DNA from 4 places in the Brevibacillus sp. genome. Region 3 is predicted to be linked to each of the others. Evidence: riboswitches for the same ligand, from Rfam matches in the RefSeq annotation. Region 3 holds a riboswitch; each other region holds the start of a gene.

Region 1 (5,833 bases), on a different contig from region 3:
CATCGATTCCTCGCATTTTTGTCGGTTTTGGCACAGACGACCAACCGACTACGGAGGAACATCGCAAGTATAAGTCGCTACTCATACAAAGGGCCTCGCTTTCGTAGTAGATTGGTCGTCCAAGTGACGATCGACTACTACGAAGCTAGATGTAGGAGAGGTCAAAACGTTTCCAGATCGTCCTATGGGGACGCATGGTATCCTGATCCCTTCCATTGCTTTTCTTATATTATAGCATAAAAAAGGGAAAAAGACGACTCGAACCGTCTTTTCCCCTGCTTAAAAGCGAAACGCCTTGCTTTTGATCTCCAGCGGAATGCCTGCCGTGAGCAGGAAAACCTGATCGGCTGCCGCCGCCATGCGCTGGTTCATCAGGCCCGCCAAATCGCGGAACATGCGTCCCAGCGGATATTCCGGAACCAGTCCGTCTCCGACTTCATTCGTAACGAACAAAATCGTTCCGGGAAAATGTTGCAGCGCTGCAATCAGCTCATCTACCTGTGCAAGCGTGCGTTCCACTGCCTGCTCCTGTTCGTGGCGGATCAGCCAGTTGGACAGCCAGACGATCAGGCAATCAACCAGCACGACTGCCTGATTTTGCTTGAACTCGTCTCGCTGCTGCAACGAGCGAATCACGTCAGCGAGTGCATAAGGCTCCTCGACTGTCTCCCACAGAAAGCCGCTTTGCTGTCTTCGCGCGCGATGCCTTGCGATCCGCTCGCGCATCTCCTCGTCAAAAGCTTGCGCGGTGGCGATATAGACGCCTGCTTTTCCCAGATGAGCCGCATATGTTTCCGCAAACGTGCTCTTGCCGCTGCGCGCACCGCCTGTCACAAGTACGATCATTCCAACGTCTCCTTACGCCCGGGATTGCAGCATGATTTGCGGCAAATGATGGACAGGGTGCTCCATGACGATCGGTCTTGTCCCGTACACCGCTTCAATCTTGTCCGTTTGCAGCATGTCTTGCGGCGTTCCTACCCCAATCTGCACTCCTTTGTGCAGCATCAGGATGCGGTCGCAGTAGAGCGACGCCAGATTCAAGTCGTGCAGAACTGCCACGACGGTCACTTGCGTCGTCTTTTGCCACTTGCGGACAATATCCATCAGTTGAATCTGGTAACCGATATCGAGGTACGTAGTCGGTTCGTCCAGCAGCAGCAGTTGCGGTTTTTGCACGAGCGCCTTGCCCAAAGCCACGCGCTGCTTCTCCCCGCCGCTCAGCTGATCCAGCGTGCGCTCCGCCAGCGGCACAAGCCCCAGCAGCTGCATGATTTCCTCGATCAGCGGCGTGACGTCATCCTTTTCCTCACCGAGCCAGTTTTGATAAGGGAAGCGTCCCATCTCCAGCACTTCGCGGACACGGAAACCGACAGGAGGCAGCCCTTCCTGTTCCAGTACGGCGAGAACACGAGCCAGCTCTTTGCGCGTATAGCGGGCAAGCGGCTTGTCAGCGAGCGTAATCTCTCCCGCATCAGGGGCAATGACGCTGGAGATCATTTTCAGCAGCGTCGATTTGCCGCTGCCATTCGGACCGATGATGCCGAAAAACTCGCCCCGCTTCACGTCAAAATCGATTTCTGTTAAAACCGATACATCCTGGTAAGCTTTTTGCAAACCTCGTACGTGGATCATCGTAGCTACCTCCTTCCGGTTCGTTTGTTTTGCTTCAACAAATAGGCGAAAAACGGCGCTCCCAAAAACGCGGTCACGACGCCGAGCGGGATTTCCGTAGGAACGAGCAGCATCCGCGCCAGCGTATCCGCCCACAGGACGTAGATGCCGCCGCCAATCGCCGACATCGGCAGCAGGATGCGATGATCCGGCCCGACCAGCATCCGCACCAGATGCGGTACGACGAGGCCAACGAAGCCGATGATCCCTGAGATCGAAACCGCTGCCGCCGTCAACAAAGTCGATACGAGCAAAATAATGAGCTTCGTCTTGTCGACATTGACGCCCAGATGCGCCGCCTGACGCTCACCCAGGGCAAACAGGTTCAAGGAGCGGGCATAGCCAACCAGCACGATTACGCCGATCAGCACATACGGAATCAGCACATACGTAAAAGCCCAGCCGCGAAACGACAAGCTGCCCATCAGCCAAAAGACGATTTCGTTCACCGTCTGGTTCGACAAGGACACCATAAAAGAGACGAGCGAACCGAGAAACGCCTGAATGACGACCCCGGATAAAATGAGCGTCTCTGTTTGCAGCTTGCCCTGCGTCTTCGCCAGCGACAGTACAATCCACAGACTGCACAGCCCCGTCAAAAAGGCGACCACAGGCGTGCTCCATTCCCCGAGAAAAGCGAATTGCAAGCCAAACAGGATCAGAAAAGCGGCACCGACAGCAGCTCCGGATGCCACTCCCATCGTAAACGGGTCTGCGAGCGGATTGCGCAGCACCCCTTGAAATCCGGCGCCCGCAAGCGACAGGCAAGCCCCTACCAGGATCGCCAGGATGACGCGGGGAAAACGCACTTTCATCACGATTTGCTCGGACGAATCCGGCCATGTCACGGCAACCAAGTCCGACATGCCGGGGAGCTGATGCAACAAGATCAGCCATACTTGCGAAAGCGGAAGCGATGCCGCTCCCATCGAAATGCTGACTACCGCCGATGCCAGCAGGATCAGACTGCTGGCTCCTCCCCATAAAAGCAACTGCTTCTTCATTTTATTTCACCAGATCAGGGTAAATCGCTTTGGCTACCTCGATCAAACCTTGGGTAATCCGCGGTCCCGGGCGCGAAAGCAAATTTTGCTCCATCCCGAAAATCTGCTTGTCGCGGATCGCCTTCATCTTGTCCCAGCCGTTGCGGTTCGCAATGATGTCCTCCAGCTTTTTCCCTGTCTTGTCGTCCGTAATGCCTTTTGCATACAAAATGACGTCAGGATCGCTTTTTAAAATCTTTTCTTCGCTGATCGGGTTCCACCCTTGGGTATCAGCGGCAATGTTTGTCGCGCCTGCCAGTGAGATCAGCTCATCCAGAAATTCCCCTTTGCCCACCGTCCAGCCCGGCGAAAACTCCAGGTACACTTTTTTCTTGTCTTCCGGCTTCACCGCTTTGACCGCTTCCTGCACGCGCGCGATGTCCTGCTTCATGCTTGCGACTACTTTTTCCGCCTGCTCCTGTCTGTTTGTAATGACACCCATCGCCAAAATGTTGTCAAATATCTCATCCATTTTTTGCGGGTGAGTCACGTAAACAGGCATGCCTAACGTTTTCAGCTTCGCAGCGACAGGCTCATCCATCGAGATTCCGCCGATGACCAGATCAGGCGACTGGGCGAGAATCGCCTCTTCGCTCGGCTTGACGACACCGCCCACTTTCGGCTTCGTGGCAGCTTCTGCCGGATAATCGTCGTAGTCGGACACCCCGACGATCCGGTCGTTCAGGCCGAGTGCGAACAAAATCTCCGTTTCACCTGGAGAGGTGGAGACAATCCGCTGCGGCTCTTTTTGCAAGGTCACTTCTTTTCCCGTCGAATCTTTGACCGTCAGCGGGTAGACAGTGGCTTTGGCCGTTGTTTCCTGTGGTGTTGTCTGTGGCGCCTCTGTCTTTGGAGCAGGGGCTGTTTGCGTGTTGCCATTGCCTGTGCAGCCGACCAAGCTTGCAGCAATGACCAGGGGCATGAGCAGTTTCCACGAACGTTTCATATGTATAACTTCCTTTCTGGGCAACTGGTTGATTCTTAGCATAGAAAAACCCCTTCGCTTCCAGCGGGAAACAAAAGGGTCGACTTGCCAGGACGATCTGGTCACGCCAAAAAGTCCTGAACGGGCCGAACCTTTCCGCGAAGGCGCAGGCACATCATGCAAACAGGCAGGTCTCCTGGCTTGCGGCTTGCGACAGCCGCTTTACAGTGGCGGGACCGCGCCGGATTTGCACCGGCTTCCCTTTTCACCTCGTCCATGACAGACGAGGCACCTGCTTGCTGTATTCAGTTGTTTGTACCTGCAAGCTAAGACTCACCCACCATCATAGCATTCCTTGGCCAAAAAAAGAATGCGTCATTTTGCAGCAAAACGCAGGTCCAGGCTGCCCGTCAACCTGCAGCAGCCTTTTGCCTAACCGACGAAAATTACTGCTTGCGCTTGTGCAAGTAATCGATAATTCCCATCGCGCACACCTGCAAATCCAGTCGCAGGACGTTCATCACTTCATGCTGCTCGGCAATGCCGCGCGCTTGCAGATGCTGGCTGACAAGAGCGAACAGCCTGTCCCCCAATTGCTCCGTGCCAAGCCCGGCGGAAACGGCCGCCTCGCCTTCTGCCACGAATACGGGAAGCCACTCTGCCACTTGCCGATAGACGTCCTCCACTTCTTCCGTCATGCCAAAATGCCCGAAGTAGATACGCTGGAGTTCGCGCTTGCGAAAACGCTCGATAGACGCAAGCATCGCCTGCGGATCGAACTGGTTTGGAGACGTGGACGGCAAAACGAAATGCAATCCGTCTTTTTGGAGTTGCGGATAAAAAACGCCCGCTGTATCACCTGTGAACATGCCGCGGCTAACCGGATCGTAAATGCTGAAATGATGGTTCGCATGGCCGGGCGAATCCAAAAATTCAAGGACACAGTTCGGCCCGATCGGCAAGGTGTCTCCGTCTTTTCGCACCAAGATTCGCTCCTCGGGAATCGCCACAATCGGATCGAACAGGCGGTTGAAATCGTCCTGGTAAACGGCTTTCGCTCCCGCAATCAAGCGGCTCGGGTCCACCAGATGGCGCGCTCCTTTTGGATGCACCACGATTTTGGCCTGCGGGCATTCGCGCAAAAACAAGCCTGCCCCGCCCGCGTGATCCAGATGAATGTGCGTCACGATGATGTATTTGACTTGCTCCGGCGAAAAGCCGAGCTTGTGCAATCCTGCCACAATGTACGGCACGGACGGGCTTGGCCCTGTCTCGACAAGCGTCAATTGTTCCTCTGCTATTACATACGTTCCCGTCCGCTCCGCCCATCCCATGTCAAAGCCGTCAATCAGATGGATGCGGTGTCCCAAGGAAATCGGTTCAGTAGGTTGCATCGATTTTTCTCCCCCTGCCAACTTGATATCGTGTGAATATTTCCACTTTACCATTGATCGTGCCCGGATTCGAGAGGGCTTTGCCGTTTCTTGGCTGGTTACGGGCGGGAAGCGATGCGCGCTACTTCGCCATTCGTCATTTGTACCAGTTGCTTTGGCGTCAGCGAAAAAACAGCGTTCGGATGCCCGGCAGCCGTCCAGATGACTTCGAAGCGAAGCAAATCCTCATCAATCCACGTCTCAATCGGTTCCAGATGTCCGACGGGCGAGACACCGCCGATGACAAATCCGGTTTTTTCGCGCACAAAATCGGCATCTGCTTTTCCCGGCTTCTCCTGCATCCATTGCGCGAGCAGCTTTTCGTCGATCCGGTTTGTGCCGCTTGCCACGACCAGAACAGGCTTGTCCGTCGTCTTCCGGCGAAAAATGATCGACTTGGCAATTTGCGCGACCTCGCATCCGATCGCTTGCGCTGCCTCCGCTGCTGTGCGGGTGCTGTCCGGCAGTTCGACCACCTGATTGTCATACCCCAATTGTTGCAATCTCGCTTGCACTTTCTGCGCGCTTTCTTTTAATCGCTGCATCAGTTTTGCTCCTTTCCTTTTACACGTTTTCGTTAAATGAACGACAGGTATGGTTATAGCTAAGGCTCTGCGTAATACATCACGACCTGAATGACGGCTTGCTTTTCGCCTTCATTGCTGTACATATGGGGAACGTTTCCGGCAAAACGGATGCCGTCTCCTTCCGACATGCGAAACAGCTCGTCCTTGATTTTCAGGCAAAACTCGCCCGCG
Region 2 (5,833 bases), on a different contig from region 3:
TTTCCATCCTGCCCCCTCCTTTCACCTGCAAACAAACGAGAAAAACGGCGATGATCCGATTCACAGCAAGCAGTCATTTTGCTCAAGAATGCGTATCATCGCCTCTTATGGTGTGCCGTCAACGATGTGCCTGGCGCTATTGTTCGTCTGTGAGAACCGTCTTGGCTATCCGGTTGTCCAGCTCCTCATATCGGTAGTACGAGATCGCCTCGTACAGCTCGCTGCGGGTCTGCATGTCGGACAGCGCTGCTTTTTGCGTCCCGTGCGTCTTGATCATTGAGAAAATGCGTTCATACGCTTTCGCGGCTGCCCGAAGCGACGTCACGGGATAGATGACCATTTGGTAGCCCATCTCGGCAAACTGCTGCGCCGAATAGTACGGCGTTTTTCCAAATTCGGTCATGTTGGCGAGCAAAGGCACCTTGATTTTTTCCGCGAACAAACGGAACTCCCCCTCCGATTCCAGCGCTTCCGGAAAAATGGCATCCGCTCCCGCTTCCACATACGCCGCTGCTCGTGCAATCGCTGCCTCCAGTCCCTCCACAGAACGCGCATCTGTCCGTGCCACAATCAGTAAAGTAGGGGCAACTTCTTTCATGACGCTGATTTTTTGCGCCATTTCTTCGGTTGTGACCAACTGCTTCCCGTTCAAGTGACCGCACTTTTTCGGAAGCTGCTGATCCTCGATCTGCACCGCCGCGACGTGAGCTTCGACCATTTCCCGCGCGGTGCGGGCCGCGTTCAGCACGCCGCCAAATCCCGTATCGATATCGACCAGCACAGGCAAGTTGGTGGCTCGTACGAGGTCTTTCGCGCGTTCAGCCGTTTCGGATGAAGTGACGATGCCCAAATCCGGCAAGCCCCTGCTCGCGGTATAGGCAGCCCCTGACAAGTACAGAGCCGAAAAGCCCGCCTGTTTGGCGACGATAGCAGCCATTGCGTCGTGCGCTCCGGGTATTTGCAAAATGTCAGGCGCCGACATGAGCGAGCGCAGTCGTTCGGCCAGCTCCTTTTGCGTCATAGGTTGATCCACGATCCACGCCAAGCCAAACGCCTCCTTATCCGATCAAAAACAGATTCATAAACTCGTTCACGCGCATCTGCCCCAATTGCTCGTGGTCAAAGCAGACTTGCTCGATTTTGCGCTGCTGCCCGGCTGGGAAATGGGTACGCAATGTATCCGAAAACTTTTCCTCGATCTTCGGAATCGCTTCCTGACGGCGGAAACGGTGTCCGAGCGGATATTCGCACTCGACGTTCTCCGTCTTCGTTCCATCCTTGAAGTGAATCTGTAGCGCATTTGCGATTGAGCGCTTGTTCGGATCGAGGTAATCGTACGTGTACTGCTTGTTCTCGATCACCTTCATTTTCGCGCGCAGACTGTCTATTCTCGAGTCGCTGGCGGTTTCGTCTTCGTAATGCTCCGCTGTAATCGTTCCTTTGAGCAGAGCAATGGCGGTAATGTATTGCAGGCAGTGGTCACGGTCAGCCGGATTGTGCAGCGGGCCGACCTTGTCGATAATCCGGATAGCCGATTCATGAGTCGTAATCGTGATGGAATCAATCTCTTCCAGTCGGTCGATGACTTGCGGGTGCAGCGTTACGGCGCACTCTGCTGCGGTTTGGGCGTGGAACTCTGCCGGATACGATACTTTGAACAGCACGTGCTCCATCACGTAGGAGTCGAGCGGTCGAGCGAGCTTCAGTTCTTTTTTGTTGAACAAAACGTCCTGGAATCCCCAGCCTGGCGCAGACAGTGCGGACGGGTAGCCCATTTCTCCTTTTAGCGCCATCAGTGCCAGATGCACGCCCCGGCTGGTCGCGTCTCCCGCAGCCCATGACTTGCGCGATCCCGTATTCGGCGCGTGGCGATAAGTGCGCAGGCTGGAATTGTCGATCCATGCGTTGGACAAGGCGTTAATGATCTCTTCCCGGCCCCCGCCCAGCAGCTTCGTCACGACCGCAGTCGTGGCGATTTTGACGAACAGGACGTGATCAAGCCCCACGCGGTTCAAGCTGTTTTCCAGCGCGAGCACTCCCTGAATCTCGTGCGCCTTCACCATCATTTCCAAAACATCGCGCACGACGAGCGGTTCTTTTCCTTCTGCCAGGCGCACACGGCTCACATAGTCGGCTACAGCCAAAATGCCTCCCAGGTTGTCGGACGGATGTCCCCACTCGGCTGCCAGCCACGTATCGTTGTAGTCGAGCCAGCGAATCATGCATCCGATGTTGAACGCTCCGCGCACAGGATCAAGCACATACGCTGTGCCGGGAACACGGCTGCCGTTCGGAACGACTGTGCCCGGGACGATAGGCCCCAAAAGCTTCGTGCACTCGGGATAGGACAAGGCCAAAATGCCGCATCCGAGCGTGTCCAACAGTACGTAGCGCGCGGTCTGGAACGCCTCCTCGCTCGTAATCTCCTTCGTCAGCACATAGTCTGCGATCTCCTCCAGCAACTGGTCTGTTTTGGTGCGATCATTCATTTTCAACAAGCGACTCATTCCTTTCTGCTTGGATTGGATTTAGGCGTGGCGTTGGCCGATGTAGTTGACCCGTGGACGGAAAAGGCGGTTGTGGCTATGCTGCTCGATGACGTGTGCGCACAGCCCCACTGTTCTTGCGCTGAAAAAGATCGGTGTGTACAGCGGAATCGGAATCCCCAGCATCCAGTAAACCGGAGCGGCATAGTAGTCGAGATTCGGGTAAATGCCCTTCTCGCGCTCCATGATTTTTTCGCCTGCCTCGCACATCTGGTACAGCAAGTCGTCGCCTTTTGCATCACACAATTGCTTCAGGGCGTCCTTCATCATCAGTGCGCGCGGGTCGATCTTTTTCATGTACACGCGGTGCCCGAAGCCCATGATCCGCGCCTTGTTGGCCAGCTTGGACTCCAGCAAAGCTTCAAACTCCTTGACCGAGCCTGCCTCAAGCAGCATGTGCATCACCGCTTCGTTCGCGCCGCCGTGCAAGTTCCCTTTCAAGGAAGCGACCGCCCCGGTCAACGCCCCGTACAAATCCGACATCGTCGAGGCAATGACGCGTGCCGTAAACGTCGAATTAGGCATCTCATGCTCGCTGTACAAAACAAGCGAACGGTCGAAGATGGCTTCTTCAAAGTCGGACGGGATTTTGCCCGTGATCATGTACAGGAAATTCGCACTGTACGACAGCTCCGGCAGCGGCGCGATCAGCGCTTCCTTTTGAATCACGCGGTAGCTGTTGGCGACGATGTTCGGCACTTTGCCCAGCAGCTTGTAAGCCCGCTCCTTGTTGGCTTGCGCCGTGCAGTTGTCCAGTTGGCTGTCGTATCCGGCAAGCGCAGAAAGCCCGGTGCGCAAGCCGTCCATCGGATGCGTTTTTTCCGGCAGCAGCTTGAGCATGTCGAATACTTGGTTCGGTATGTCGTACTCGGCTTTCAGCTTTTCTTCCACTTCGCGCTTTTGCTGTTCGTTCGGCAACGATTCTTCCAGCAAAAGATGGACGATATCCAAGTAACGATGCGCTTTGGACAGCTCGATCAAATCGTACCCTTTGATGACGATTTCCCCTTGCTTCGTATCCAAAAAGGAAATGCTCGTTTCCGCAGCGACTACACCTTCCAGACCTGGAAAAAACTTTTCTTCAGCTCCCATTCTCTTCATCCTCCGCCCCGATTAAGTTGACCTTTAGACGTTGATAAGCCTTGTCGAGATTGTGCAAAAGCTTTTCTTGATCTGCCTGATTTTCTGCTCGCCTGATGACCTCTGCTTTTAATTTCGCGTAATGCGCTTTGATCGCGCTCGGGTTCTCTATCGTCAAGTTGTTCATAATGCACGCCTGAAAATCGTTGGTGAAATACTCCACCGTTCCAAACAAAAAATCACTCATCCGTCACGTACCCTCCTGAAAATCCGCACAAAAAAACAACTTCCGCAGAAGTTGTTAAGAGGCGAATGAATACCGAAATAAGCATGCTGATTGTGAAAATCAAAAACACGCCTATCCATCTCGCACTTAACACCCCCTATCCTCGTAGGTATTGATGTTGCGCTCAAACAGGCAGGTCTCCTGGCTTATGATCATCGCTTTTCGAACCTTCCCATTTTCGGCTGGCGAAAACAGTGGTATCTTCGAATCGCTCCCAATTACAGTTGCGGGACAGCGTCGGATTCGAACCGAACTTCCCTTTTAAGCAGATAAAAGTGTTGAATTTATCTGCACCTGTTTGTACACGTATGAAGTTTGCTCTCAATATATCAGTTATTTTGAAAATTAACAATTCTTTTCTTTGCTAAATATTGGATATTTCAGCCATAGAAAAAGCCAGCCCATCTACTGACAGGCTGGCATCATGGCCGAGCGGATTACCCGATGATCTTCGTTTTCTTCGCATTTTCCATCGATTTTTGAATCAGCCCGCTCAGCGGTCGTTTCAAGGCCAGCGCAATAAACAGACTGATGCCGATGAAGCCGCACAGCATGAGAATATCCCGAATCGCCGTCTCCCAGAGGACGCCCCCGACCCCTTCACGCAACAAACTGATCGCGTAGGTGAACGGCATAAACGGATTGAGTGCCTGGAAAAAAGGCGCCGTCATGCTGATCGGGAACGTGCCCCCGGAGCTGGAAAACTGGAAGACCATGAAAATGATCGCGATACCCTTGCCGACATTGCCGAATACCGACAACAGCGTATACGTGATCGTCACGAACACCATACTGACGAGCATCGCGAAAAGGACAAACGGAACTTTGTCCGCCACATACGCTTCCAAAATGTAAAAGTCACCGAGCGTAATACACAGTGCCTGGAACAGCCCGATTGTCACGAATGTGCCCAGACGGCCAAGGTACAGCTGGTACGGCTTGTAGCGTCCGTCCGGGTTCTCCGGGTCTGGTTTGAGCAAAGAAATCAGCAAGGTCGCTCCTACCCATAGCGACAATACTCCGTAAAAAGGCGACATTGCCGAACCGTAGTTGGGAATCGGATATTTGCGGTTTTCCTTGATCTGCACCGGACTTGCCAAAAACTCGCTCTCTCGCTTGATATCCCCGCGCAGCAGCTTGGCGAGATCGGCAAAGTGATTGTTCGCCTCGACCTCTCTCAGCTTGTCCGCCGCTTGCGCAATCGCACTCTCCAGCTTGGGCAGATCATCGCGCACCAGCTCGGCTACCCTGTGGACGCCGTTCTCCACCTCCGGCAGCTTGTTACGGACAAAGTCAGCCAGCTTGGTCAGCTCCGCCTCGGCTTGCGGCAAATCGTTTTGGATGAAGCCAGCCGCCTGGTCGAGCTTTTGCTTGATTTCTGGCAAATGCTGCTTGAGGAACGGCGCTGCCGTGTGGATCGCTTTGGCAAACGCTTCGGACTTGCTTTGCAACGTTTGCGCCAGTTCATGGACCCGCGCCTGAATCTGCGGCAGCTCCTGCTCGATTCGTTTCAGTTCGGCCAGCCCCAGCTCCAGTCCGGCTTTTGTCTCTTTCAAAATCGCCTCGATATCCGGCAGCCTGTCTTTTGCTTTTTGCAGCAGTTCGGCGGAATCGCCCACGACTGTTTTCAGCTTTTCGATGCCCTCCGCGATTTTCGGAACGATTTCGCTATCGTAGCGCGCCAGGATGTCTCCCAGCTCCGCACTCGTGTTTTTCGCCAACTGATTCAGACTCTCGATCAAGTCTCTTGCGGGCTTTTTCCCGTCTGCCAACGCTTTCGCTATCGTATCGAGAATCTCGATTTGCCGATGCATTTTCTCTTCCAGCTTATGGAGCCGCTCGGAAAAAGGCGTCAGCGGCTGCCCCGGAATGTAGCGGTTCAGCTTGTCGACCAGCGCAGAGGTGTGTTCGACGATACGCG
Region 3 (5,833 bases):
GGACGGTGCCCGAGTGAACCTGGCGAAACGACTGAACCAGCCGCCTTACTTGCTCCGGCTGATCCAGCGGTTCTCCTCCGGAAACGGTCAGTCCGTCAACTGGCAGTCGTCCCAGTTCTTGCCCTAAAGAGTCTGGTTCATAGAGCCGACCGCCTTGCTTGTCCGGGTGCGTATTCGGATTAAAGCAGCCGCGGCAGCCGATGGAGCAGCCTTGCACCCAGACGACAGCACGGTTGCCTGGTCCGTTTACCCTGCTTTGCTTGCATATTTCATGGACTCGCAATGACTGCGCCAACATGCTCTCCCTCCTACAAGTCTAGCTGCCTTCCTGTCGCACCTGTCTTTCTCGGTACTTGCCCGCTGTCGTTGTTGCTGGCCGCACTTGACGGAAGCTCAATTTCCCGAATGACCACCCTTGGCTTTTCACTAGGTGCGTGTTCCTGAAGTTCGGGACGCGGCATCATCCGCCCATCGCGAATAAGAGCGGGTGTACCGGGTGAAGCAGTCTGAAGAGCTTCATCCAACGCTTGCAAAAAATGCGAGACAAACTCTTCGGGGGAATCCTGAAAGCTTTTTCCGTCCAGCTTCAGGCGAACAGCGTTATCATGGACGGTCCCGATCAGCAGAAGCAAGCCTTCGCCATTCTTTCCGCTGCCGACGATGCCAAGCTTTTGGATATCGCGCAGCCGACATTCCATCCGCACGGCTTCGTGCCGCTCCTGCATGACGATGCAGACGAGCGCGTCCTGTTTGACCAAAAAGATTTTGTTGTTGGGCTGCACATGTCGCCAGCTCTCGAAATCTTTGTACAGCGCCTTCACGATATCTTTTGGCGTAATAATCCCGATTTCCTCCAGCTCAAACAAGGTGGCATCGTCAATTTTCGTATGTACCTTGATCCGGCGCTTCATTACGAACTGCAAGTAAACAAGCGCGGAAAGGCCGATAAACAGCGTAGGCCCGACAGAAAGCTTTGTGATCAGGCTGAACAAAATCAAGCCAGCCATGCCAATTTGGGTGTACGTGATCACTTTGATTTTTTGTTCTCCTGTCTTGCGAAAAAACGAGAACCCTTTTCCGGGCTGATAGTCGGCAAGCTGGTTTTGCAGCATTCTTTTAAATTTTCCAATCGCCCAAATGCCAGGTACAACAAACACCAACCCCAACAGGAGCAGAAGAAAATTGCCCGTCATGATGCCGAACAGTGACATCAATCCGAAAAAGGCGCTGGTGATCCAAAGTGTCCTGATTTTCTTGTGAATCTCTGCAACTGCTTCGTTCTGGTTTTGCAAGTTTGTGCCCAACCTCCACTCCATTATTTACTACTTTTTTCCTATGCCTATTATAGTAGAGACAAGAAGGTGAGTAAATAAATCGGTGCCAGCAAAAAACCCCCACCAAAGTGAGGGTTTTGCTGCAAAATTCTATTGTTCCGCTTTGCGCTGTTTTCTCAATGCGTAGCGGTGCTTTGCCTTTTCATGCTGGATGCGCTCTTCTTCCGTCTCGGGAATGACAGCCGGCACTAACGTTGGCTTTCCTTGGTCGTCGAGCGCGATCATCGTCAAGTACGCCCTCGCTGTCATTTTCTTTTCGCCCGTCAGCAAATTTTCCGACTCGACCTTGACGAACACTTCCATCGACGTGTTGTGTGTCCAGGTGACGTATGCTTCCAGATTGATCGCTTCGCCCGTTTTGATCGGCGCGAGAAAATCAAAGGAATCGCTGGAAGCAGTGACGACAGGCTTCCGGCAATGACGCATCGCCGCTATGCAGGCGATTTTGTCGACGTACGCCATGACTTTTCCGCCAAAAATCGTATTGTGATGGTTCGTATCCGGCGGGAACACGAGATCAGTCAAATAGGTTCGGGATTGTCCGGTCGGGCATGCTTCTGTTGCCATCTGTGCTGCTCCTCTCGTTGCCATCATGCGATTATGCTTTTTGTGTCAAACGGTCACGCACAGCATGCGTCGCCGCCACCATGTTTTTCAAAGCTTCCACTGTCTCTGCTCTTCCGCGCGTCTTCAGACCGCAATCCGGGTTGATCCAGAATTGGGCTGGTGGCAATACTTGCACGCCGCGCGACACCATCTCTTCGATCTCCGCGACAGCCGGAACGCGTGGGCTGTGGATGTCGTATACGCCCAGGCCGATTCCTTTATCGTACGTGCAAGTCTCGAAGACGGAGACAAGCTCGCCGTGGCTGCGGGACGTCTCGATCGAGATGACGTCGGCATCCAGCTCGCTGATGACGTCGATGAAGTCGTGAAATTCGCAATAGCACATATGCGTGTGAATTTGCGTGCTCGCGGCAACTGTCGAGGTAGCCACGCGGAACGATTTGACGGCCCAGTCCAGATACGCCGCCCTGTCTGCCTGCTTGAGCGGCAAGCCTTCCCGCAGCGCAGGCTCATCCACCTGAATCATGCGGATTCCCGCCGCTTCCAGCGCCTCCACTTCTGCTTGCAGCGCCAGGGCGATCTGTTCGCACACCTCTTGGCGGGACACGTCATCGCGGACAAATGACCAGTTCAAAATGGTCGCCGGGCCTGTCAGCATGCCTTTTACTGGTTTTTCCGTCAACGACTTGGCGTATACGCTCTCTTTGACGGTCATGGGAGCGACGAACTGCACATCGCCGTAGATGACAGGTGGCTTGACGCAACGGGAACCGTACGACTGAACCCAGCCATTTTTCGTGAAGACGAAGCCGTCGAGCTTTTCCCCGAAATATTCGACCATGTCTGTCCGTTCAAACTCGCCGTGGACAAGCACGTCCAGCCCGATCTCTTCCTGAATCGCAATCCACTGCTTGATTTGCTCCGCGATGAAGGCATCGTACTGCTCGACTGTCCAGTTCCCTTTTTTGTACTGCTGTCTGGCCTGACGAACCTCTGCCGTCTGCGGGAAACTGCCGATCGTCGTTGTAGGCAAAAGCGGCAGCTTCCAGGCGGCTTGCTGGATATCGCGGCGCTCGTGGAACGGCACGTCGCGTTTGGCTTCTGTCGTCTCCAGCGCTTTTCGAGCCTGCTGTACTTTCTCCCGGTTTCTCGCCGGAGACTCGGCCAGGCGGAGCAAGTCCTTTTCGTTCTGGGCAATTTCCTTCGAGATAACATACTTTCCAAATCGGAATCCTTGGACTAAAAGCTGCACTTCTCCCAATTTTTCGTCCGCAAAGGCTAATGCCGCTTGAACTTCCCCAGGCAAATCGGTTTCTGCTTCAACAGTGACGGGAACATGCAAAAGGCTGCTCGATGGCTGTAGCCAAATCCGGTCCGGGTCGACCACATTGCTGATCGTCTTGACCAGCTCCCACTTTTCCTCCAGGGCCGAGCGCCAAATGTTGCGGCCATCGATGATTCCTGCGCCGAGCACTTTTTCCTGCGGGAAACCATGTGCCGTCAGGTTGGCCAAATTCGCTTTTCCTCCGTGGACAAAGTCCAGGCCCAAGCCTTCCACTGGCAGCGCGATCAGCTCCTCGTACCAATCCACCACTTCGAAATACGTCTGAACCATCAGCTTGAGGTGTGGCAGCGCCTGACTGAACTGTTCGTACACCCGGCGAATGAGCGCTCTGTCCTGCTCGGAAATATCTTGGACGAAAGCCGGCTCATCGATTTGCACCCATTCCACGCCATGCAGTTCGAGTTCACGAAGCACGTCCACGTAAAGCGGCACGATCTGATCGACAACGCGTTCGAACTCGTCTTTCGCATATCCTTTCGCCAGCTTGACAAACGTGTACGGCCCGACAATCACCGGCTTCCCGACGATGCCCAGCTGATCCCTGGCCTCCAGGTACGCTTTCAGCGGCCTGTTCTCTGCCAGCACTGGCGGGCGTTGGCCAAACTCAGGAACGATGTAGTGATAGTTCGTATTGAACCACTTGGTCATTTCGCTTGCGACAGCTTCTTTGTTGCCGCGCGCCATGGCGAAGTACGTATCGAGCGGTACCGGGCCGCCATCATAGGCAAAACGCTTCGGAACGAGTCCGAACATGACAGCCATGTCCAGCATGTGATCGTAGTAAGTAAAGTCGTTGACGGGAATCCACTCGATGCCTTTGTCTTTTTGCTTGATCAGATGCTGCTGGCGGATTTGCTCCATTTGCGCAAGAAACGCTGACTCTTCCAATTTGCCTGCCCAAAAGGACTCCAATGCTTTTTTCCACTCCCGGTCTTTGCCGATTCGCGGATATCCCAGGTTGCTGCTTTTCATGAGCTTTCTCTCCCATCCATTGAAGGTATTTGTAAAGCCAATCAAAAAAGGCACTTCCAACGGTCAAAAAGAACGTTAGAAATGCCAAATAAGCACTGCGATCACAGCATCCTAACACCTCCCTATCTCCCGTAGGTTAAGCAGTGTTGTCGAAACAGGCAGGTCTCCTGACTTGAGGATCACGATCTGCACAACGCCTTCCCAGTCCGTCTCGACCAGTGGCTTATCGCTGTGCAAACTCCCCTCATACAGTGGCGGGACCGTGTCGGATTCTCACCGACTTCCCTTTTCATCCTTGCGCCGATTTTCGCGGCCAAGGAACCTGTTCCCACTCATATGAAATTGTCGGTATGAGTGCATGTGCTCTCGCATCTAGCAAAAGAGCACCTTTCTCCTTACAGTAACACGTAAACCAGTTTTTGTCATGCTAAACTATTTCCACTCACCAAAATTATTTCAAAGTTCAGCCTGATTGCCTCTACTCTGCCAGCTTCCCGGTTTATTGCTTGGTCAGTCGCAGCTCCTGTGCCCGCAGAGAAGGTTTGCGAATCATGTAAATAGTGTAGCCGATCACAGCGCCTGCAACAGCGGGCAGCATCCAGCCAAGCCCGATCGTATACATCGGCAAATAGCGAGTAAAGAAGTCGTTGATGACGGGAAGCTGGGCACCTGCCGCGTTCAGTCCGTCAAACAGGCTGATCAGAAAAGTAGCGAGCAAGCTTCCCTGATACACCTCTGGTCGTCCGCCAAATCCTTTGTGCATAAACGTTAAAAAGACGAGGGAAATCGCAATCGGGTACATGGTCATCAAGATCGGAACCGACACTTTGATCAGCGCCGTCAAGCCGATATTGGCGACGAGTGTACTGAACACAGCCAGAATGACGGCAAACTTTTTATACGAGATCGCCGGAAACAGCGAATGGAAAAACGAAGAGCAAGCTGTAATGAGACCGACGCTGGTGGTCAGGCATGCGATCGTAATCATGAGGCCGAGCAAAACGGCGCCGTAAGAGCCGAAGTAGTAATTGGACACCTTGGCCAAAATTTGCGCCCCGTTTTCCAGATGACCAAGCTTCTCCACACTGGAAGCGCCCATATAGGCAAGCACCGTGTAGAAGAACGCCAGAAGTGCGCCCGCGATCATCGTTGCTTTTGCGCACGTGAGCAAAATTTGCTTTTTCGCCGTGATGCCTCTTTGCTTGATCGCATTCACGATGATGATTCCAAACACAAATGCCCCCAAAGCGTCCAAGGTTAAATAGCCGTCCTGAAAGCCTTTGTAAAACGCTTTGGACTGATAATCCGTCACAGGTGCTTGCAGCGCGCCAATCGGGAACAAAATCGCCGTCAACACAATCACGCCGATAAAAGTCAGCTTGATCGGTGTCAAGACTTTTCCGACTACATTGATAATTTTCCCAGGATTGAGAGATAACAGGCAAGCGAGTGTAAAGAACAAGACGGTGAAGACGATCAGTGGAACCGGACCAGCTTGCTCGGACAAAAATGGCTTGATTCCGATCTCAAACGAGACGTTCCCGGATCGCGGAATAGCGAAAAACGGCCCGATTGCCAAGTAGAGCAAAATCGTAAACACAAGACCAAATACCGG
Region 4 (5,833 bases), on a different contig from region 3:
ACCTCTTCTTACCCTTTCTTTTTGCACCTAGCCATTATCTTTTTGTAAGGAAAGCGAGGAGATGGCATTGCTATCCTACAGCATCCGAAGAATTTTTATGCTCATCCCCGTTCTACTGGGCATGTCCATCGTCGTATTTTCCATCATCCGTGCCATCCCAGGTGATCCGGCTCTGACCATATTGGGAGAGAAAGCAAGTCCGAAAGCGATTGAAGATTTACGGGAAGTTTTAGGCTTGAACAATCCGTGGTACATTCAATACTTTGACTATTTGAAGCAAATCATCACCGGAGATTTGGGAGTTTCCCTGCATTCCGGAGCAAGCATCACGCAAGAAATCGGGCCGTATTTGGCCGCTACTACCGAGCTGACGATCGTCAGCATGCTTTTCGCTGTGATTATCGGAGTGAACGCAGGAATTTTGTCTGCGTGGAAGCAAAACTCCTGGTTTGACTACTGTGCGATGTTGATCGCCTTGATCGGTGTCTCAATGCCAATCTTTTGGCTAGGTTTGATGGAGCAATGGTTCTTTGCGCAAGAACTGAAATGGCTGCCATCCGTTGGTCGCGACAATTCGCGTAATCCTGTAGAGGCCATTACGCAGTTCTATATACTGGACACGATTATGGCTGGACAGTGGGATCAGCTGTGGGAAGTGGTCAAGCATTTGATCCTGCCCGGAGTGGCTCTCGGAACGATTCCGATGGCGATTATCGCCCGGATTACCCGATCGAGCATGCTGGAAGTGATGCGTGCGGATTACGTCAGAACAGCCCGGGCAAAAGGCTTGGCGCAGTTCTGGGTCGTGTACAAGCATGCATTGAAAAATGCAATGATTCCCGTGTTGACGGTGATTGGTCTGCAAACAGGCTTGCTCCTGGGGGGAGCGGTGCTGACCGAAACGATTTTTGGCTGGCCCGGCGTCGGCCGCTACATTTTCACAGCCATCGGAAACCGGGATTATCCGGTGATCCAGTCCGGCATCTTGGTGATCGCTACGATTTTCGTACTGATCAATCTCTTGGTCGACCTTCTGTATGCTTACATTGACCCGCGCATTAAATACCGCTAGAGGAGGGACAAAGGAGATATGGCAGAAACTCACGTACAGACTGTGACCTGGAAAGTAAAAGATGAAGAAGTAGTCTCTCCTTGGCGGGAAGCGTGGAGGGCGTTGCGCAAGAACAAGCTGGCGATGGTCGGATTGGCGATTATCCTGTTTTTCGTGGCGGTCGCTGTGTTTGCTCCGATGATCGCGCCGTATCCTTACGATGAAGGCGAGCTGGTCATGAAAAACAAGCCGCCATCGGGGGAGCACTGGTTTGGAACGGATTACAACGGGCGGGACGTGTTCAGCCGCGTCGTGTACGGGGCGCGCATTTCCTTGTGGGTAGGCACCTTTTCCGTCATCGGCTCGGTCGTCGCCGGAACGATTCTCGGCTTGCTCGCCGGATTTTACGGCAAATGGATTGACACGCTGATCTCCCGCATTTTTGATATTATGCTGGCGTTCCCAAGCATCCTGTTGGCGATTGCGATTGTCGCGATTTTGGGGCCGTCTTTGCAAAACGCGCTGTTGGCGATTGCCATTATCAACATTCCGACTTTTGGACGTCTGGTTCGCTCGCGGGTTCTCAGCTTGAAGGAAGAAGAGTTCGTCATGGCGGCGCGCGCGATCGGGATGAAAGATTCCCGGATCATTATGCAGCACATTTTGCCGAACAGCCTGGCTCCGATCATCGTGACAGGGACGATGGGGATTGCTACTGCGATCATTGAAGCGGCGGCACTCGGCTTCCTTGGACTCGGTGCGCAGCCACCGGAGCCTGAGTGGGGGAAAATGCTTTCCGATTCCCGTCAATACATTCAAAAAGCGCCGTGGACGGTTATTTTTCCCGGACTGTCGATCATGTTGACCGTACTTGGCTTCAACCTGATTGGCGACGGCTTGCGGGATGCGCTTGATCCACGGATGAAAAATTAGTTGTAGTGCGAAGGGCAGTAGGGACACAAGCGTCCAGGCTGCCCCTTTTTTCGCGTCTGCTGGCTTATTTTCTTTGGGCATATGCTGGAGGATTCATGAGAGAATTTTCCGCTTCTCTCTTCTTTTTTAGGCAGGAAAATGGTATTCTCAGGGGTAGAATATTGTCGAAAGAGAAGGTGACGCAGTTGTTCCAGGAGCGTATTTCGAAGCTGCACGATTTTTTGGCAAACCATGAGTTAGACGCGGTATTGATCACTTCTCCCAAGCATGTTTACTATTTGACCGGGTTTTTTACTGATCCGCACGAGCGTTTTATGGGGCTGATCATTCCGGCCCAAGGCGAGCCTTCGCTGATTGTGCCTGCCCTTGATCGGGAAGCGGCGGCAGCAGCATCGTTTGTTCAGACGATTCTTACACATACGGATACGGACAATCCGTACGAGATTCTCAAGCAGGCGTTGCCAGCGGGCTTGTCCAAGCTGGGCATCGAGAAAAGCCACATGACGGTAGAACGCTTCGAAGCCATGGGACAAGCCGTCGGTGCGCAGAGCTACACCGATGTGGAAGAACCGCTTCGTGAAATGCGCCTGATCAAATCGGCAGATGAAGTTGCCCGTTTGAAAAATGCGGTTCAACTGATCGAAGATACGCTTGGCGAGACGTTGAAAAAATTCAAAGTCGGTCAGACCGAAATGGAGATTGTCGCGGAGCTGGAATTTCAGATGAAGCGTCTGGGAGCAGATGGCCCATCCTTTTCCACGATGGTACTGGCAGGCGAAAAATCGGCATTGCCGCATGGAACGCCAGGTTCGCGCCAGGTGCAGGAAGGCGATTTGCTGCTGTTTGACATCGGGGTAGCAGCTGATGGTTACGTTTCGGATATTACCCGCACGTTTGCCGTCGGGGAAGTCAGCGAACAACTGCGCGAAATTTACGAGACAGTGCTTGCGGCGAATGAGGCGGCGATTGCAGAGGTTCGTCCAGGCGTGACTTTTGCCCATCTCGACAAGACCGCTCGCGACTTGATTGCCGCGCGAGGCTATGGCGAATACTTCATGCACCGACTGGGACACGGTTTGGGCATGGATGTGCACGAATATCCGTCCGTACATGGTCAAAATCAGGAAACGCTTCGCCCGGGCATGGTGTTCACCATCGAGCCAGGCGTTTACGTACCGGGAGTAGGCGGCGTGCGCATTGAAGACGATGTGCTCGTAACCGAATCAGGCGTGGAAGTATTGAGCAAGTTCCCGAAACAATTGACTGTGATTGGCTAACGATCACGAAACACACAATTTCATATGAATCTGATGGTGCTGGCTGGAATCGTTTGGTTCCGCCAGCTTAATAGGGAAGTCCGGTGAAAATCCGGCGCGGTCCCGCCACTGTAAACGAGGAGTGCCTAGTACGCAGCAACCACTGTTTTTCGCGAGACGAAAAATGGGAAGGGAACTAGGCATGTTGATTCGTGAGCCAGGAGACCTGCCATGAGATCATTTGCAATCGACCCACGAGGATGGGACAGATGTAGAAGCAATCTTTAGAAAAGGCGCTCCACAAACGCTGGCTCTATAGATATGTCTGCGTATGTCGAGCACCTCCCGATTGGAAAACTGGGAGGTGCTTTTTTCTATGGGTATCATCGTGGCAGCAACACGTGGAGAGGGGGAGATGCCATTTCCTGTATTGCCAAACGGAGCGGCTTTCCGTATAGTGTAGATGTAATTCGTAACAATTACGATTTGCATAGCAATTGTTTTCATCGTACAGAGAACATGAAAAGAAGAGAGGGTAACAAAACAAATGAATAAAACACCTAAGAAAAAGAAGGCCTTGCAAGGATTTTGGTTCGCGTCTGTGACTGCAATCATGCTGCTCATGTCTGCGTGTGGTTCCGCAACACCGGCAGCTCCTGAACAAGCTGCTACCAAGCCAGGCTCGGAGCAAGCTGCCCAGCCTGCCGCTGGCGAAAACAAGCCAGTGACAATCGTCAACAACGGCATCGAAATGACTTATCCGGAAGCACCAAAACGCGCTGTCACCATGAACCAGCACGTGACGGAAATTATGCTCGCTCTCGGTCTGGCTGACAAAATGGCCGGGACTGCGTATTTGGACGATCAAATTTTGCCTGAGTTGAAAGCTGACTACGACAGAGTGCCTGTGCTGTCCGACAAGTACCCGACGAAAGAAGTGCTGATGGCTGCCAACCCTGACTTTGTGTATGCAGGCTGGAAAAGCGCCTTTGGCGATAAAGGTGTAGGCTCGATGGAGGAGTTGGAGAAAGCAGGGGTCAAATCGTACCTGCAAGAGTCTTCCAACAAGCCGGGCCCGACTATTGACGACGTATTCGCTGACATTGCAAACATCGGCCGCATTTTCCGCGTGGAAGACAAGGCGAACGAACTGATTGGCAAAATGAAAGCGGAAATGGAACAAACGACAAGCAAAATCGGTACCGTGGACAAGCCGCTCAGCGTGTTTGTGTACGATAGCGGAGAAGATCAGCCGTTCACAGCTGCAAACAACTACATGACTGCCCTGATCAAGGCGGCAGGCGGCAAAAACGTGTTTGACGACATTCAAAAAGGCTGGGCAACCGTGAGCTGGGAAGAAGTCGTGAACCGCAAGCCTGACGTTATCGTTGTCGTGGATTACGGCGACAAAACGATTGATCAGAAGAAAGAGTTTTTGCTCGCCAAAAAGGAACTGGCTGACTTGCCAGCGATTCAAAACAAACGTTTGATTGTATTGCCATTGTCCGCAGCTTCCGAAGGGGTACGCGCACCGATCGCGCTGAAAATCCTCGGCGAAGGACTGTACCCGGATAAATTCAAATAAAGAACGGCTGCTTAATTAAGGAGGGAACGGCCCTGCATAAGATCAAGATGCCCTTCATCATCGTTGCCCTGCTGATCGGGTTGCTCGTCTCGATTACGTTTGCGGTAACACTCGGCTCGGTGGAAATCAAACCAGCGACAGTATGGAAAATTGCCTTATCGAATCTTCCGCTGACCAATCAGTGGATCGAAGTGGATTGGTCAAAAGGAGAGCAGACAATTATCTGGGATATTCGGTTTCCCCGCGTCCTGTTGGGGGCAGTTGTCGGGGCTGGTCTATCTGTTGTGGGGGTTGCGATTCAGTCTCTCGTTCGCAACTCCCTGGCAGATCCGTACATATTAGGCGTTTCCTCGGGAGCATCGGCTGGAGCGACTTTGGTGATTTTGTTCGGAGCATTCAGCATGTACGGACAATTCGCCCTGTCGTTTGGCGCTTTCACAGGGGCGCTTGTCTCGATCCTGCTTATTTTTACTTTGTCGCGAATCGGCGGGCAAAACTCGACCGTGCGCTTGCTCATGGCGGGGATTGCCATTTCTGCGATTTTGTCGGCGATTACGAGTCTGATCATTTTTTCTGCGCCAAACGAACACGGCATCCGCTCGGTGTTGTTCTGGATGAGCGGCAGTCTCGCGGGCGGCAAGTGGGAGTATTTGACCATCCCGACATTGATCGTGGTCATTTGTCTGATCGTGCTGCTGGCGCAGTATCGTTCGTTGAATGCGATGCTGATGGGCGAGGAGTCTGCCGGGACGCTTGGGGTCAACACGGTGCAATTTCGCAAGCTGCTGTTGGTCATTACGGCCCTGCTCACGGGAGTCATCGTCTCGATCAGCGGAGCGATCGGATTTGTCGGTTTGATGATGCCGCATATCGTGCGGGTTATCGTCGGTTCCGATCACCGACGCGTCTTGCCTGTCAGCGCCTTGCTGGGAGCGATTTTTCTGATCTGGGCGGACGTGATTGCCCGGCTTGCTTTTGCCCCGGAGGAGCTTCCTATCGGGATCATCA

Evidence for each region. A riboswitch is a leader RNA that binds a small molecule or an ion and turns the genes downstream of it on or off. The one in region 3 is predicted to bind cobalamin.
Region 1: another riboswitch for cobalamin. It lies ahead of DEP07_RS01100 (ABC transporter substrate-binding protein); the one in region 3 lies ahead of metE (5-methyltetrahydropteroyltriglutamate--homocysteine S-methyltransferase).
Region 2: another riboswitch for cobalamin. It lies ahead of DEP07_RS14745 (hypothetical protein); the one in region 3 lies ahead of metE (5-methyltetrahydropteroyltriglutamate--homocysteine S-methyltransferase).
Region 4: another riboswitch for cobalamin. It lies ahead of DEP07_RS00400 (ABC transporter substrate-binding protein); the one in region 3 lies ahead of metE (5-methyltetrahydropteroyltriglutamate--homocysteine S-methyltransferase).

What each region holds. Positions count from the first base shown of each region.
Region 1 is NZ_DOTK01000005.1:72,082-77,914, forward strand. Features, by position in the region: gene DEP07_RS01080 (YitT family protein) at 1-3, opposite strand, end outside; gene cobU (bifunctional adenosylcobinamide kinase/adenosylcobinamide-phosphate guanylyltransferase) at 280-846, opposite strand; gene DEP07_RS01090 (ABC transporter ATP-binding protein) at 859-1,635, opposite strand; gene DEP07_RS01095 (FecCD family ABC transporter permease) at 1,641-2,678, opposite strand; gene DEP07_RS01100 (ABC transporter substrate-binding protein) at 2,680-3,663, opposite strand; cobalamin riboswitch at 3,812-3,953, opposite strand; gene DEP07_RS01105 (MBL fold metallo-hydrolase) at 4,089-5,036, opposite strand; gene DEP07_RS01110 (YbaK/EbsC family protein) at 5,135-5,620, opposite strand; gene DEP07_RS01115 (helix-turn-helix domain-containing protein) at 5,680-5,833, opposite strand, start outside.
Region 2 is NZ_DOTK01000047.1:70,763-76,595, forward strand. Features, by position in the region: gene DEP07_RS14725 (acyl-CoA dehydrogenase family protein) at 1-7, opposite strand, end outside; gene prpB (methylisocitrate lyase) at 137-1,021, opposite strand; gene DEP07_RS14735 (bifunctional 2-methylcitrate dehydratase/aconitate hydratase) at 1,059-2,489, opposite strand; gene mmgD (citrate synthase) at 2,529-3,638, opposite strand; gene DEP07_RS14745 (hypothetical protein) at 3,628-3,873, opposite strand; cobalamin riboswitch at 4,027-4,225, opposite strand; gene DEP07_RS14750 (YhgE/Pip domain-containing protein) at 4,350-5,833, opposite strand, start outside.
Region 3 is NZ_DOTK01000060.1:27,035-32,867, reverse strand. Features, by position in the region: gene DEP07_RS18445 (4Fe-4S single cluster domain-containing protein) at 1-298, opposite strand, end outside; gene DEP07_RS18440 (hypothetical protein) at 309-1,292, opposite strand; gene DEP07_RS18435 (acyl-CoA thioesterase) at 1,425-1,901, opposite strand; gene metE (5-methyltetrahydropteroyltriglutamate--homocysteine S-methyltransferase) at 1,933-4,218, opposite strand; cobalamin riboswitch at 4,359-4,559, opposite strand; gene brnQ (branched-chain amino acid transport system II carrier protein) at 4,718-5,833, opposite strand, start outside.
Region 4 is NZ_DOTK01000003.1:8,870-14,702, forward strand. Features, by position in the region: gene DEP07_RS00385 (ABC transporter permease) at 62-1,072, shown strand; gene DEP07_RS00390 (ABC transporter permease) at 1,091-1,984, shown strand; gene DEP07_RS00395 (M24 family metallopeptidase) at 2,170-3,261, shown strand; cobalamin riboswitch at 3,279-3,488, shown strand; gene DEP07_RS00400 (ABC transporter substrate-binding protein) at 3,788-4,825, shown strand; gene DEP07_RS00405 (FecCD family ABC transporter permease) at 4,873-5,833, shown strand, end outside.